3 regions of the Streptomyces sp. NPDC058086 genome follow, and region 1 is predicted to be linked to each of the others. Evidence: riboswitches for the same ligand, from Rfam matches in the RefSeq annotation. Region 1 holds a riboswitch; each other region holds the start of a gene.

The links. A riboswitch is a leader RNA that binds a small molecule or an ion and turns the genes downstream of it on or off. The one in region 1 is predicted to bind cyclic di-AMP.
Region 2: linked by a shared signal. The riboswitch ahead of ACFVWD_RS10265 (transglycosylase family protein) and the one ahead of ACFVWD_RS01370 (transglycosylase SLT domain-containing protein) in region 1 are both predicted to bind cyclic di-AMP.
Region 3: linked by a shared signal. The riboswitch ahead of ACFVWD_RS36530 (M23 family metallopeptidase) and the one ahead of ACFVWD_RS01370 (transglycosylase SLT domain-containing protein) in region 1 are both predicted to bind cyclic di-AMP.

What each region holds. Positions count from the first base shown of each region.
Region 1 is NZ_JBHVST010000001.1:286,816-291,658, forward strand. Features, by position in the region: gene ACFVWD_RS01360 (CocE/NonD family hydrolase) at 1-836, shown strand, start outside; gene ACFVWD_RS01365 (hypothetical protein) at 820-1,143, shown strand; cyclic di-AMP (ydaO/yuaA leader) riboswitch at 1,414-1,574, shown strand; gene ACFVWD_RS01370 (transglycosylase SLT domain-containing protein) at 1,579-2,295, shown strand; partial or broken gene ACFVWD_RS01375 (HAD family hydrolase) at 2,433-3,236, opposite strand; gene ACFVWD_RS01380 (NAD(P)-binding domain-containing protein) at 3,539-4,741, opposite strand; gene ACFVWD_RS01385 (ATP-grasp domain-containing protein) at 4,769-4,843, opposite strand, start outside.
Region 2 is NZ_JBHVST010000010.1:19,537-24,379, forward strand. Features, by position in the region: gene eno (phosphopyruvate hydratase) at 1-771, opposite strand, end outside; gene ACFVWD_RS10265 (transglycosylase family protein) at 1,123-1,842, opposite strand; cyclic di-AMP (ydaO/yuaA leader) riboswitch at 1,847-2,010, opposite strand; gene ACFVWD_RS10270 (transglycosylase family protein) at 2,194-3,192, opposite strand; gene ACFVWD_RS10275 (cytochrome P450) at 3,364-4,647, opposite strand.
Region 3 is NZ_JBHVST010000063.1:2,106-6,948, forward strand. Features, by position in the region: gene ACFVWD_RS36520 (HPr family phosphocarrier protein) at 113-394, shown strand; gene ACFVWD_RS36525 (GntR family transcriptional regulator) at 579-1,274, opposite strand; gene ACFVWD_RS36530 (M23 family metallopeptidase) at 1,535-2,299, opposite strand; cyclic di-AMP (ydaO/yuaA leader) riboswitch at 2,312-2,472, opposite strand; gene ACFVWD_RS36535 (M16 family metallopeptidase) at 2,771-4,159, opposite strand; gene ACFVWD_RS36540 (M16 family metallopeptidase) at 4,156-4,843, opposite strand, start outside.

The sequences.
Region 1 (4,843 bases):
TGGGGCGCCCGAGGGTCCGCCTCCGTCTGACGTCCCGCTCCCCCCGGGGCCAGGTGATCGCCCGGGTGTGCGACGTCGCTGCCGACGGTTCCTCGACGCTGGTGACCCGGGGTGCTCTGAACCTGTCAGCGCGCTACGGCTCCGACCAGGCGGTCTCCTGGAAACCCGGCTCTACGGAGGACGTGGTTTTCGACCTGACCGCCATCGGCTACGCATTCCCGCCCGGCCACCGCATCCGGCTCTCCCTCTCCTCCGCCTACTGGCCGTGGATCTGGCCCCAGCCGGGCTCGGCGGTGGGGTTCATCCTGGACCCGGCGGCCAGTTCCCTCGAACTTCCGGTGCGAGCGCGGGAGTCGGACCCGGGGATCACCTTCGAGGAGCCGGAGCAGTCCGAACCCCTGGGAGTGACGTCCCCGGCCACCCTTGACGAACCCCGCCCCGAACGCCTGGTCGCCCGTGATGTGGCGAGGGGCGAGTGGCGTGTGGAGGTCGTCCCTCGCCAGGACGGCACCCGTGTCCACCCGGACGGCCTCGAATGCACGGAGGACGCCCTGGACACGTACACCATCGACGAGTCGGACCCGCTCTCCGCCCGCACCCGCTCGACGAGGTCGATCCGTCTGCACCGCCCGGAGCTGCCCTGGGACGCCCGGGTCGAGACACGCTCCGAACTCAGCTGCGACGCCCGGGAGTTCATCACCTCGAACGAGCTGATCTGCAAGGACGGCAACGAGGTGGTCTTCCATCGGACGTGGGAGAGGAGAATCCCCCGGACGGCGGACTCGAGTCCCGGCGGCGGCATGGGCAACCCTGAGGAGCATGGCGCGGACCGGTGAGTTCCTGATGGCCCTGGACGAGGGGATGCTCGCGTACTTCCGCGAGATGGCCGATGAGATGGTCACGCGCTTCGGGATCCCTCGGGCCGAGGCGGTGGCGAGGATCAACAGGGCTTACGCGGGGCAGGAGTTCGGCCCCTACCCGGACCTGATGTGCCACGAACTCCCCGAATACCGGGCCTACGGCCTCTACTTCAAGCCCAACGCCGGCCGGCTCCCCGGCGACGACCCCGACACGGACCTGTCCGTGTGGGAGGTGCGCCCGGCTCCGCCCGCGGCCTCACCGGCCCGGACACTCGAAGCCTGATGTCCGATTTGCCGCCAGTGCCGCTTTATTTCTGCTTGGTCGCGTGAGTTGGGTCACGCCCATGCGAGGTGGGCTCTTTATCCCCTCTTGACGACTTTCCCTTTGCGTAAGGCAAGTTGAGTGTCACGTTCCGGATTAATCGGGCATTTTCTCCCCCGTATTTCGCAGGTGAAAGCGATCTACACCGGGAAATCAGGGCTTGTTCCGGACATGTGCTCTCGCATACGTTCACGTCGATCCGGACGGACCGCCCAATCCTGCCGCCGACCGGAATCTCCCAGCCACCCACACACGCACGGCAGGAGCGGGGGACCCAGGTAAGCCGCCGATCCGGACACCGGAACGGCTAGGGGTGAAGTCGCACACACCGTGCGGCCGGGCAGCTCCCGCCCGAACCCGACAGCTCACCTCGCAGGCACCGGAGAGGAATTCGCCATGTCCGCACGAGGCAAACGCCACAGCTTCAAGACCCACAGCACCCTCACTCGGGGCATCCTCGCCGCGGGACTGGGCGGAGTCACGCTCGCCCTTCCGATCGTGGGCGCGACCTGCGCACAGGCCGCCACCCCCACCGCCGCCGCCACCACCACCAACGACGTCCGGCTCATCACGTACAAGGTGGTCGCGGGCGACACCCTGGCCAAGATCGCTCAGAAGTACCCCACGAGCGGTGGCGCGGCGAAGCTGTACGTCGCCAACCGCGCGGTCATAGGCCCCAACCCGACGACGCTCCGCCCGGGCCTCACTCTGACCGTGGGCACCAAAAGGGTCAAAACCCCCACCAAGGCGACCCCGGCGCCCACCGCCGCCAAGGCCTCCGCGAAGACGTACGCGAACAACCTCGACGGATGGATCAAGCACTCGCTGGACATCATGGCCCGCGCCAAGATCCCCGGCACCTACAACGGCATCCACCGCAACGTCATGCGCGAGTCCTCCGGGAACCCCCTGGCCATCAACAACTGGGACTCCAACGCCAAGGCCGGCATCCCCTCCAAGGGGCTCCTCCAGGTCATCGACCCGACGTTCAAGGCCTACCACGTGCCGGGCACGTCGATGAACCCCTACGACCCGGTCGCGAACATCACGGCGGCCTGCAACTACGCGGCGGCGAAGTACGGCTCGATCGACAACGTCAACGGGCCCTACTGATAGGACTGGTGGGGCTGGTTGGGCCGGTAGGGCTGGTACGACTGCCAGGGCTGATGGGGCTGATGGGGTCGAGGAGACTCGGACGGCTGCCGGGGCCCACGGGGCTCTCCGGACTCCCGGAACCGATCCGGCCGGCACGGGAACAACCGCTCCAGTACCACCGCGATACCGTCGTCCTCGTTCGACAGCGTCACCTCGTCGGCCACCGCCTTCAGCTCCGGATGAGCGTTGGCCATGGCGACCCCCCGGGCGGCCCAGTCGAACATGGGGATGTCGTTGGGCATGTCACCGAAGGCGATGGTGGCGGCGGGAGTGAGACCGAGGTGGGCGGCGGCGAGCGCCAGACCGGTCGCCTTGGTCACGCCGCATGGCTGGAGTTCGACGGTCCCGGGCCCCGACATGGTGACGGTGGCAAGCGAGCCCACCACACCGCGGGCCGCCGATGCCAACTCGTCGTCGGACAGCGACGGGTGACGGAGCAACACCTTGCTGATCGGCTCCGTCCACAGGTCGTCGCGGCGGTGCACCCGTACCGCCGGAAGCGTCGGATGCGGCATCACGTACCCCGGCTCGATGAGCGTCAGCCCGTCCACGCCGTCCTGGTCCACCGCGGCGTAGAGCAGCCCGACCTCCGCCTCGATCTTGCCGAGCGCGGTCTCCGCGAGTTCCCTGTCCAGGGTCACCGACCACAGCAGGCGGTCCGCCGCCGCGTCGTACAACTGCGCCCCCTGCCCGCACACCGCCAGCCCCGCGCCGCCGAGTTCGTCGAGCAGCGGTCGAACTCTCGGCGCCGGGCGCCCCGTCACGACCAGGTGCCGGGCGCCCGCCTCGGCCACCCTCGCCAACGCGGCCCGGGACCGGTCGGAGAGGGTGTCGTCGCCGCGGAGCAGCGTTCCGTCCAGGTCAGTGGCGATAAGTGAATATGCAGTCGGAGCGGCCATGATCCGAAGAATACGGATCGAACGACTCATCGGCCCGGCGGGAACCGGACGACGTCCGGTATCCCGTCAGCAACGCCGTTCACCGTACGGGGCGTTCCGGGCGTACAGAGTGCACTTCCGCCCCGCCCGCCGAAGCGGGCGGTACGAAAAGACTCCGAGCGGAATGTCACTCCAGAGGATGACGCGGCTGCGGTGACTGTGGCTGCCTGAGCCCAACACGAGCTCTGACGCGGCCGGTTGGGCCCGGCCCGGGGCGTGGCTCACGAGCCGCCGCCCCCTCGGCCGTACGGACCCTGGCCACCTCACCCGTGCGCGCCCGCCAAGTGCTTGGCAAGCCGCGGCGAAGCGAACTCCGTACCGCACACGAACCGCATCACCGGCCCGTAGGAAGCCGCCGCCGGCAACCCCGTGAAGTACAGCCCGGGCACCGAGGAGCAGTACCCGGCACCGAGCTTGGGAGTGCCGCGGCTCACCGCGAGTGCCGTACGCAACTCGTGTCCCAGGAAGTCCATCGCGGCGATGTCGACGCGGTAGCCGGTCGCCGCGATGACATGGTCGGCGGAAACCTCCTCGGTCCGGCCGCCCAGGGTCTGCACGGAGAGGACCGGACGCCCGTCGGAGACGTCGGCGCGAACGATCCCGGAGATCTCGCTGACCTCGACCTTGCCCTCGAAGCGGTCGCGCAGCCACCACGCGCCGAGCGGGCCGAGGACTCGGCGGACCAGATAGTGCCGGGTCTCGGCGGGCAGATAGCGGTAGGGGTGCGGGTAGTAGCTGAGCGCCCACAGGGACCAGGCGCGCCCGAAGGGCGACTCGGGGCGCAGCTTCGGCTGCTTCCAGGGCGGCGCGCCGAAGGCGACCCTGCCTCGTCCCCGGGACACCACCCGCACCTGCGCGCCCGCCTCCGCCGCGAGCGCGGCCGTCTCCAGCGCGGACTGGCCCGCGCCGACGACGATCAGCTCCTTGCCGGAGAACCGGGTGAGGTCGTGGTGCTGGGAGCTGTGCGAGACGGGGCCGGTGGGTGTGGGTCCGTCCGCCGCCGCGCCGCCGAGTTCGGGCGGCAGATGGGCGAGTCCGTACAGTCCCGTGGCCACGACGACCGCCCGCGCCGTGAACGACTCCCCCGAGTCCAGCTTGAGTTCGAAGCCCTCGCCGCCCCGGCGGTCGACGGACACCACCCGCACCCGCTCCAGCTCGGGCACCAGCTGCTGCTGGAACCACTCGCCGTACGCGATGAACGTCTCGACCGGAATGATGTCCTCGTCCGTGACGAGCCGGCGGATCCCCGCCGCGTCGCAGTAGTCGGCGATCGTGTGGCCGGGCTGCGGGGCGTCGAGGCTGGACGCGACCGGAGTCGACTTGAGAAGCATCCCCTCGGGCATGTGGTCACGCCAGCTCACCATGGGCTCGCCGAACACGCGCACCGGGATACCGCGCGCCCGCAGATGGGCGGCGGTGGACAGGCCGAACGGGCCGGCACCGATGACTGCTACCGGATGAATCACGAAGTCCCTCCCCAGGACGTACTTTCGTCACTTCGTGGTCGTACTGGTGCTGTTGCCACGGCGGTTGGTCCGCCACAGCTGATACAGATGCCTCGCGCCCGG
Region 2 (4,843 bases), on a different contig from region 1:
CTCGTACTTGCCGTCCTTGTAGAACTCGGACGCGGCGACGTCGAGCGCGAGCGCGATCTGCTCACCGGGGATGTAACCGGCCTGCTTGATGGCCTCGAGGATGAGGTCGAGCGCGGCGCGGTTCGACTCCAGGTTCGGGGCGAAGCCGCCCTCGTCGCCCAGGCCGGTGGACAGGCCCTTGGTCTTCAGCACCTTCTTGAGGGTGTGGTAGACCTCGGCGCCCCAGCGCAGGGCCTCGGAGAAGGACTCCGCGCCGATCGGGGCGATCATGAACTCCTGGATGTCCACGTTGGAGTCGGCGTGCGAGCCGCCGTTCAGGATGTTCATCATCGGAACGGGCAGCAGGTGCGCGTTCGGGCCGCCCAGGTAGCGGAAGAGGGGGAGGTCGGACGCCTCGGAGGCGGCGTGCGCGACGGCGAGCGAGACGCCGAGGATGGCGTTGGCGCCGAGCGAGCCCTTGTTGTCGGTGGCGTCCAGGTCGAACATCGCCTGGTCGATCAGGCGCTGCTCGGTGGCGTCGTAACCGACGAGCTCCGGGCCGATCTGCTCGATGACGGCGAGGACGGCCTTCTCGACACCCTTGCCGCCGTAACGGTTGGGGTCACCGTCACGCAGCTCGATGGCCTCGAAGGCGCCGGTGGAAGCGCCGGACGGAACGGCGGCACGACCCGTGCTGCCGTCGTCGAGGCCGACCTCGACCTCGACCGTGGGGTTGCCTCGGGAGTCCAGGATTTCCCGGGCTACGACGACGTCGATGGACGGCACGAGCATCTCCTTCTGGGATGTGACGCGGGTACGCGGAGCCTGTGATGGCTTCGCGACATGAGCCTAACCGCCTCGGGGGGATCGGCCAGCCGGTCGCCCACCCCTTGGGCAGAACTGAACGTACACATTGTTCCAGAACGGAACAAAAACGGGTACCGAAATCCGGGTACGAAACCCTCGGCACGAAACCCTCGGCACGAAACGCCGGATACGAAAAACCCCGCTCCGGTGCGTACGGGGGAACACGCACCGGAGCGGGGGGCCCGTGGGGACGGGGGCGACCCTCATCGGGGGCTCCAGTGTGGAGACCCCCTTCATGAGGGACCTGTCATTCAGCTGAGGCGAAGCTGCCGATCATCAGCCGAGGTGAAGCTGCTGACCCGGGTAGATGAAGTCGGCGTCGTCGACGATGTCCTTGTTCAGCTTGAACAGCTGCTGCCAGCCGCCCTTGACCTTCTTCTTCTCGGCGATCGAGCTGAGGCTGTCACCCTTGACGACCTTGTACTCGCCGTCACCCTTCTTGACCTTCTTGCCGGTCGGGGTGGAGACGGTCTTCCCGGCGGCCGGACGGGACGCCGAACGGGAGGCCGCGGTGTCCGTCGAGCGGGTGACGGTGCTGGTGCTCGGCGAGCTGTTCGACGAAGAGCTGTTCGAGGAAGACGAGGTCGACGGGGTGCTCGCACCGCCGGTGTACGCGGCGCCCGACAGGCCCGTGCCACAGGTCGGCCAGGCGCCCTTGCCCTGGGCGGCGAGGACCTTCTCGCCGATGGTGATCTGCTGCGACTTGGAGGCCTGGTTGGCGGTCGCGGCGTACGCGGTGCCGCCGTACGCGGCCCAGGTGGAGGCCGAGAACTGCAGACCGCCGTAGTAGCCGTTGCCGGTGTTGATGGACCAGTTCCCGCCGGACTCGCACTGGGCGACGGCGTCCCACTCGGAGGCGGTGGCGGCGGAGGCGCTGCCGGCCGCCATCAGCGGAGCGGCGATGGCGACACCGGTGACACCGGCGAGCGTGGCGACACGGGTCGTCCGGTTGAAAACGGTCGGACGGCGGTGCTTGCCCTTGCTGGAAAACAGCATGGAGAGATCCCCTCACCGACGCCTGCGAGGTGAGCTGTCGGGTTCGGGCGGGTGAGTGCCCGGCCGTGCGCTCTGAGCGCTCGGCTTCACCCCAAGCCACTCCCGGTCAACTACCGGGTGCGGCACTTACCTTGGGTCCCCCGCTCCTGCCTACGGCGCTGACGCGTCGACTGTTCCCGTACGGCCGTTGGCAGGATTCGGCGTTGGCGACCGTCGGGGCCCGCTGTGGCGAGCGGTCATGACCGTAAGCAGCCGATCGGCTGAATTCCAAAGACGATCAGGGCCTTTGAGATCCATCTCTCACTCGCAGCAAACCGGACATTACGCAGCGAACCATGACGCGAACTGCCCCTACTTTTCGCCCGATTCAGCACCAACTGCAAGGCTCTGACCGGGGAGGATGAGGTTCGGATCGGCGCCGACCGTCTTCTTGTTCGCGTCGTACAGCTCGGCCCATCCGCCTTCGAGGTCGAGGGCGTCCGCGATGGTCCAGAGATTGTCTCCGGCGCGCACGACGTAGGAGCCGTCGACGACATCGCGGGAGGCGCCGGCGCCGCGCGAGGCGTGCCGCCCGGAGGAGTCGTCGGTACGGCCGTCCACGGCGCTGTCGGTGGTGTTCTCGTCCGCGTTGTCGCCGCGGTGGCGCCCGGCGCCGCCCGTCGCGTTCTCGGACGTACCGGAAGAGCCGTCACTCTGGCCGGAGTTGCCCGAGTTGTCGCTCTTCGTCGATTTCGAGCCGGAGTTGCCCGCCCCCTGATCGCCGCCGCCGGTGTCGGCCTTCGTCGTGTTCTCGGTCGCCTTCCCGGTCGCCTTCGAGGACGAACCGGACGAAGACGAGTCAGACGAAGAAGAATCGGAAGTCGAGCCGGACGAGGCGGGCGGAGTCGACGTCGCAGATGAACCGGACGAACCGGCTGAATTCGATCCGTTGGGCGAATCGTTCGCCACGCCCGTGTCGACCAGGATGTCGCCCGAGTTCTTGCTCAGCCCGGAGAGCGGCCCACAGGTCGGCCAGGGAGTGAGGCCCTGGTCGTCGAGGAGCTTCTCGGCGATGGCTATCTGCTGCGAGCGGCTGGCCTCGTCGGCGCTCGACGCGTAGGTGAGACCGCCGTACTTCTCCCAGTCCGCCTGGCTGATCTGGAGTCCGCCGTAGTACCCGTTGCCGCTGTCGACACTCCACTGGCCGGCGCTCTCGCACTCGGCGACCCGGTCCCACGTGGTGCCGTCGGCCGCGCTCGCACTGGTGGCACCGAGCAACGGGATCGCGATGGCGGATCCGGTCACTCCTGCCGCGACGATGAGGGCCGGGGCCTGACGGGGGCGACGATGGCGGCCGTTCCCGGAGAGCATGCGGAAGCCTTTCACGTGACAGCAGGTGACTACGCGACGTATGAGTCGCGTTGACGAGTGAACGTATCCGCACCCGAACACTTGTCACAAGTCGATGCAGCGTAGATCACGTGAAGATCACAGAGTTGAGAGCGTGTCAGGTTTACGCGCCCGCGGGTGTATGGTCGCCCGCTATCGCGAGACCGGTACCGGAGGCGTGAACTCCACTGGAAGCGTGCGCAATCCGCGCATAATGAGCCCGCCGCGCCAGCGCAAATCGGCTGAATCTCCCGCGAGTTGAAGGTCGGGGAGACGGGTGAGGAGAGTGGCGAGCGCGGTCTGGCCCTCCAGCCGGGCGAGCGGGGCTCCGAGGCAGTAGTGGATGCCGTGACCGTAACCGAGGTGTTGGTTGTCACGGCGGGAGAGGTCGAGTGTGTCCGGCCGTTCGAACCGCGCGGGGTCACGGTCCGCAGCCGCGAGGACCACGAGGACGGGGTCGCCGGGTGCGATGTCCTGACCGCCGATGCGGACGGCCGCGGTGGCGAACCGCCACGTGGCCAGTTCCACGGGCCCGTCATAACGGAGGAGTTCCTCGACGCCGGTCTCGAGGAGTTCGCGTTCGTGGGCGGCGAGGGACTTCTGGAGGCGCGCGCGCTGCTCGGGGTGGGTGAGCAGGGCGTACGTGCCGTTGCCGATGAGATTGACGGTCGTCTCGAACCCGGCGAAGAGAAGGATGAAGGCCATGGCGGCGGCCTCGTTCTCCGTGAGGTGCTCGCCGTGGTCGGACGCGCGGATCAGGCCGGAGATGAGGTCCTCACCGGGCGCGGGCGTATCCGGAAGGCCTTCCCGCTTCTTGTGGATGAGCTCGAGCAGATACCCGCGCATCTTCTTGACCGACCGCGCGACCCCGCCCCGCGGCCCGCCACCGTGCCGGATCATCATCCCCGCCCAGTCACGGAAGTCGTCCTGGTCCTCGCGGGGTACGCCCAGCAGGTCGCAAATGGCGTAGATGGGAAGCGGGAACGCGAACTCGTGGATCAGGTCGGCGGAACCCTTCTGCGCGAACTGGTCGATCAGCTGATCGGTGAGCTCCTGCACACGCGGCGCGAACTCGGCCACCCGTCGCGGCGTGAACGCCTTCGAGACCAGCCGCCGCAGCCGGGTGTGGTCCGGCGGGTCGATGTTCAGCAGATGTGTCATCAACTCGGCCTTGCGCTCCCCTGGAATACCCGTCTTCCCCTTCGCGTGGGCGGGTTCGTCGTGGTGCGCCGGATTCTTGCTGAGCCGCGCGTCGGCGAGCGCCTGCTTGGCGTCCGCGTACCGCGTCACCAACCAGGCCTCCACCCCACTCGGCAGCCGCGTCCAGTGCACGGGGGCGTGCTCCCGCAGCCAGGCGTACGCGGGGTAGGGATCACTGGCGAACTCCCAGGTGAAGAGTTCGGGAGCGGGGCTGAACGGCGGCGGCTGATCGGTCACTCCCTGACGGTATCCGGAGGGAGGGGAAGGGCGGCACGGCGGAGGGAGGGGCCGGGGCGGAGAGGAGAAGAGCGGGGAAGAGCGGGGCGGCATGCCGGAGGGAGGGGGAGCGGGGTTGGGGATGGCGCAAGCCGCGCCCCTTTCATCCCGGACCATCCCTGAATCGGCTGCTGTTTGACTCCACGGCTCGCCGCCT
Region 3 (4,843 bases), on a different contig from region 1:
AGGCCGGGATCCGACGCGGAGTCCGGGACGGGAACAGCACCCTGCCCCGGGCTCGCTTCACGTTGTGGAAGACTGGTCTAGACAACCCTGAACACCTGAAGGGCAGCATCACATGGCTGAGCGCCGCGTCAACGTCGGCTGGGCCGAGGGCCTCCACGCCCGTCCCGCCTCCATCTTCGTCCGGGCGGCCACGGCCTCCGGTATCCCCGTGACGATCGCCAAGGCGGAGGGCAACCCCGTCAACGCGGCCTCCATGCTGGCGGTCCTCGGCCTGGGCGCCCAGGGCGGCGAGGAGATCGTCCTCGCCTCGGACGCCGAGGGTGCGGACGCCGCGCTCGACCGGCTGGCGAAGCTGGTGGCGGAGGGTCTCGAGGAGCTCCCCGAGACCGTCTGAGAAAGAGCCCCCCGAGCGGGGTTCCTCAATTGACGGCGGGAGTGGTCTTCGCACCAAAAGACCCCGCCCCGCACACATTCGAAGGGCTCGCCTGAAAACATCGGGCGGGCCCTTCGCTTTTCTCAATTGCGGGCAGCAGAAATAATCTCCCGCGAATTACCCCTCTTTGTATACGGCGCCGGTGTTAATGACGCACGCCCGTCATGTTTACGGGATGTTGCGAAGTCCTCACACGCTCCGGCCGATCTCCCCCGCCGGGAAAGCGCAGCCGGTGCGCGACCGTCGCGCGCTCGGTGTGCAGCGCCGTGACGGCCCGCGCCCGCTCACTGTCGCCGCGCGCCACCGCGTCCACGATCCCGCCGTGCTCCGCCCAGGACTCCGCCGGACTGGCCGGCGCCTCGACCGCGTACATCCAGGCGATCTTGTGCCGCAGCTGGGCCAGCGTGGAGGTCAGCGCGGGGCTCCCGGAGGCCTGCGCGAGGGTCTCGTGGAACCAGCCGCCGAGCGAGCGCAGATCCTCGCTGTTCCCCCTCCTGGCCCGCTCCTGCCCCAGCCTGACCAGGCCTCGAAGCACCTTGAGGTGGGCCTCGGTGCGCCGCTGCGCGGCCCTCGCGGCGCCCAGCGGCTCCAGGAGCATGCGCATCTCCAGCAGGTCCGCGGCCTCCTGCTCGGTGGGCTCCGCGACACACGCGCCCGCGTGCCGACGGGTGACGACGAAGCCCTCGGCCTCCAGCGTGCGCAGGGCCTCGCGCACGGGGACCCGCGAGACGCCGTAGCGGCGCGCGAGCAGTTCCTCGGTGAGCCGGCTGCCGCGCTCGTAGACACCCGCGACGATGTCGTCACGGATCGCCGTGCATACCGAGTGCGCGGGAATGCGCATGACCGGACCTCCGCCTTAATCCCCGCGAAACGCGGTCGATTGACGCTTGTTCAGCGACTCTATTGCAGAGAGCCGGAATTTCCGATGGCGGGCCGGAATCCATGGATATTTTTTGGACAGACAGTCGTTCGAAACGACGAAGCCCCGGCCGAGGGGAGCCGGGGCTTCGGAAGTGTTGACGCCGGTCGTCGGACGTTCACGGTGCGCGAGCGGCAGAGGATCACGCCGTGCGAGCGGCAGACGTCCACGCCGTGCGAGCGTCAGACGTTCACGCCGTGCGAGCGAAGGTAGGCGACCGGGTCCATGTCGGAGCCGTACTCCGCCGTCGTACGGGCCTCGAAGTGGAGGTGCGGCCCGGTGGTGTTCCCGGTGGAGCCGGAGAGGCCGATCTGCTGGCCCGGGGTGACCGTCTGCCCCACGGAGACGCCGATGGACGACAGGTGGCCGTACATCGTGTAGGTACCGTCGTGCATCTTCAGGACGATCTGGTTGCCGTAGGCACCGCCCCAGCCGGCCGTGACGACCGTGCCGGAGCCGACCGCGTGGACCGAGGTCCCCGAGGCGGCGTGGAAGTCGACGCCGGTGTGGCTGCCGGAGGACCAGAGGCTGCCGCCGGTCTTGTAGCCGGTGGAGATGTACGAGCCGGTGATCGGCAGGACGAAGGTGTTGAGCCGCTTGCGCTCGGCGGCGCGGGCGGCACGCTCCTTGGCCTCGCGCTCCTTCTTCGCCTCCTCGGCGGCCTTCTTGCGCGCGGCTTCTTCGGCCTTCTTGCGCGCGGCGGCCTCGTCGGCGGCGCGCTGCTGGGCGGCGGCCTGCGCGTCGATCTGGGCGGCGACCCTGTCGCCGAGGGTGACGGCCTGGGTCAGCCCGGTCTGCTCGACGGAGGCGTCCGCGGCGAGGGCCGGGGCGGCCAGGGTTCCGATGACACCGGTGGTGGTGAGCGCGGCGACGCCGACGGCGTTCGTGGTGGAGCGCTTCACGCGGCTCGGACGGCGGTGTTTCCCGGGGCCACAGGTGAACGCCATGTAGGGGCTGATCCTTTCCTTCCCTCTCGCCTACCGGGTTAGCTGACGGGTTCGGAGCAGGAAGGTCTCCTACGGACCCCCTCCAGGGAGGGCGTCCGATTCACCCCAGGGACTACGTGTGGGTCCCCGGCTCCCCTGGCTCGCGCCGTACGGGGACTCGGCGATGACTGTCCGGTGCCGCGGGCGCGGCGCACTGCCTGACGAACAGCCGCCCCGACGCTAGACGGGGCGTCTTTCAATCAACAAACGGATCACGGTTTTTGTAGTGCATGCCACAGGGCAGACGGGCAACCTCCCTACCAATACGGACATCTTGGGGATGAAGTCCAAGCTAAATCCGAGCGGAAATCCGAGCAAAAAGGGGCCCGGGCGACTCTTCAGTCACCCGGGCCCCACGGAGTCACGCTCTTCCGCTCCGCGTGCGGCTCGGCTTCCAGCCGGCTTCCACTGAGCCGCTGCTCCGCCGAACCTCTACTCCGCCGAAACGACGGTCACTTCACCGATTCCGAGGGCCTTGACGGGCTCCTGGATGTGCGCGGCGTCGCCGACGAGGACGGTCACCAGACGGTCCACCGGGAAGGCGCTCACGGCGGCCGCGGTGGCCTCCACGGTGCCGGTCGCGGCGAGCTGCTGGTACAGCGTCGCCTGGTAGTCGTCCGGCAGGTACTGCTCGACCTGGTCCGCGAGCGTGCCCGCGACGGCCGCCGCGGTCTCGAACTTGAGGGGCGCCACCCCCACCAGGTTCTGTACGGCGATGTCGCGCTCGGCGTCCGTCAGGCCCTCGGCGGCGAGGGTGCGCAGCACCTTCCAGAGGTCGTCGAGCGCCGGGCCGGTGTTCGGGGTGTCCACGGAGCCGCTGATGGCGAGCATCGCGATACCGGTTCCGTCCGGGGCGGCACGCAGGACCTGGCCGAACGCCCGCACACCGTAGGTGTAGCCCTTCTCCTCGCGCAGGACACGGTCCAGGCGCGAGGTGAGGGTGCCCCCGAGGCAGTACGTACCGAGCACCTGGGCGGGCCACACACGGTCGTGCCGGTCGGCGCCGACGCGGCCGATGAGCAGCTGCGTCTGGACCGCGCCGGGGCGGTCCACGATGATCACACGGCCGGTGTCGTCGGCGGTCACCGGCGGCACGGGGCGCGGCTCGGCGGACGAGCCGGTCCAGTCGCCGAGCGTCTCGGCGAGCAGCGCGTCGAGGTCGACGCCCGTCAGGTCGCCGACGATCACGGCGGCGGCCGTGGCGGGACGTACGTGCTTGTCGAAGAAGGCGCGTACGGCCGCCGAGTCGATCTTCTGGACGGTCTCCTCGGTGCCCTGGCGCGGGCGCGACATGCGCGAGGTCGCCGGGAACAGCTCCTTGGAGAGCTCCTTGGCGGCACGCCTGGCCGGGTTGGCCGTCTCGTGCGGGATCTCGTCGAGCCGGTTGCGCACCAGCCGCTCGACCTCGCTGTCCGAGAACGCCGGTGCCCTCAGGGCGTCGGCGAGCAGCCCGAGCGCCTTGGGCAGGCGAGAGACGGGCACTTCGAGCGACAGGCGTACGCCGGGGTGGTCGGCGTGCGCGTCCAGGGTGGCGCCGCAGCGCTCCAGCTCGGAGGCGAACTCCTCGGCGGAGAGCTTGTCGGTGCCCTCGGAGAAGGCGCGCGCCATGATCGTGGCGACGCCGTCGAGGCCCGCGGGCTCGGCCTCCAGCGGCGCTGCGAGCAGCACCTCGACGGCGACGACCTGCTGGCCGGGGCGGTGGCAGCGCAGCACGGTCAGGCCGTTGTCCAGCGTGCCGCGCTCGGGCGCCGGGAAGGCCCAGGGCTTGGGCTGACCCGCCTGGGGCTGCGGGTGGAAGTCCATGGTGGCGAGCTCGGTCACTTCGCCGCCTCCTCGTCCTCTTCGGTGGTGTCGGCAGCGACCGGCTCGTACACGAGCACCGCGCGGTTGTCGGGGCGCAGGCGGGACTTGGCGACCTCCTGGACCTCCACGGCCGTGATGTCCAGGACGCGCTGTACGGCCGTCAGGGCGAGCTGCGGGTCGCCGAACAGGACGGCGTACCGGCACAGTTCGTCGGCGCGGCCCGCGACCGTACCGAGCCGGTCCAGCCACTCGCGCTCCAACTGGGCCTGGGCGCGCTCCATCTCCTCGTCCGTGGGGCCCTCCTCGGCGAACCGGGCGAGCTCCTCGTCGACGGCGGACTCGATCACCGGGACCTCGACGTCACCGGACGTCTTCACGTCCAGCCAGCCCAGGGAGGGCGCTCCGGCGAGCCGCAGCAGGCCGAAGCCTGCCGCGACGGCGGTGCGGTCGCGGCGTACGAGCCGGTTGTAGAGCCGGGACGACTCGCCGCCGCCGAGGATGGTGAGCGCCACGTCGGCCGCGTCGGCCGCGCGTGTGCCGTCCTCCGGGAGCCGGTAGGCGGCCATCAGGGCGCGCGCCGGGACCTCCTCCTCGACGACCTCGCGCAGCTGCTCGCCGATGACCTCGGGCAGCGAGCCGTCGCGCGGGGCGGGCTTGCCGTCGTGTCCGGGGATGGAACCGAAGTACTTCTCGATCCAGGCG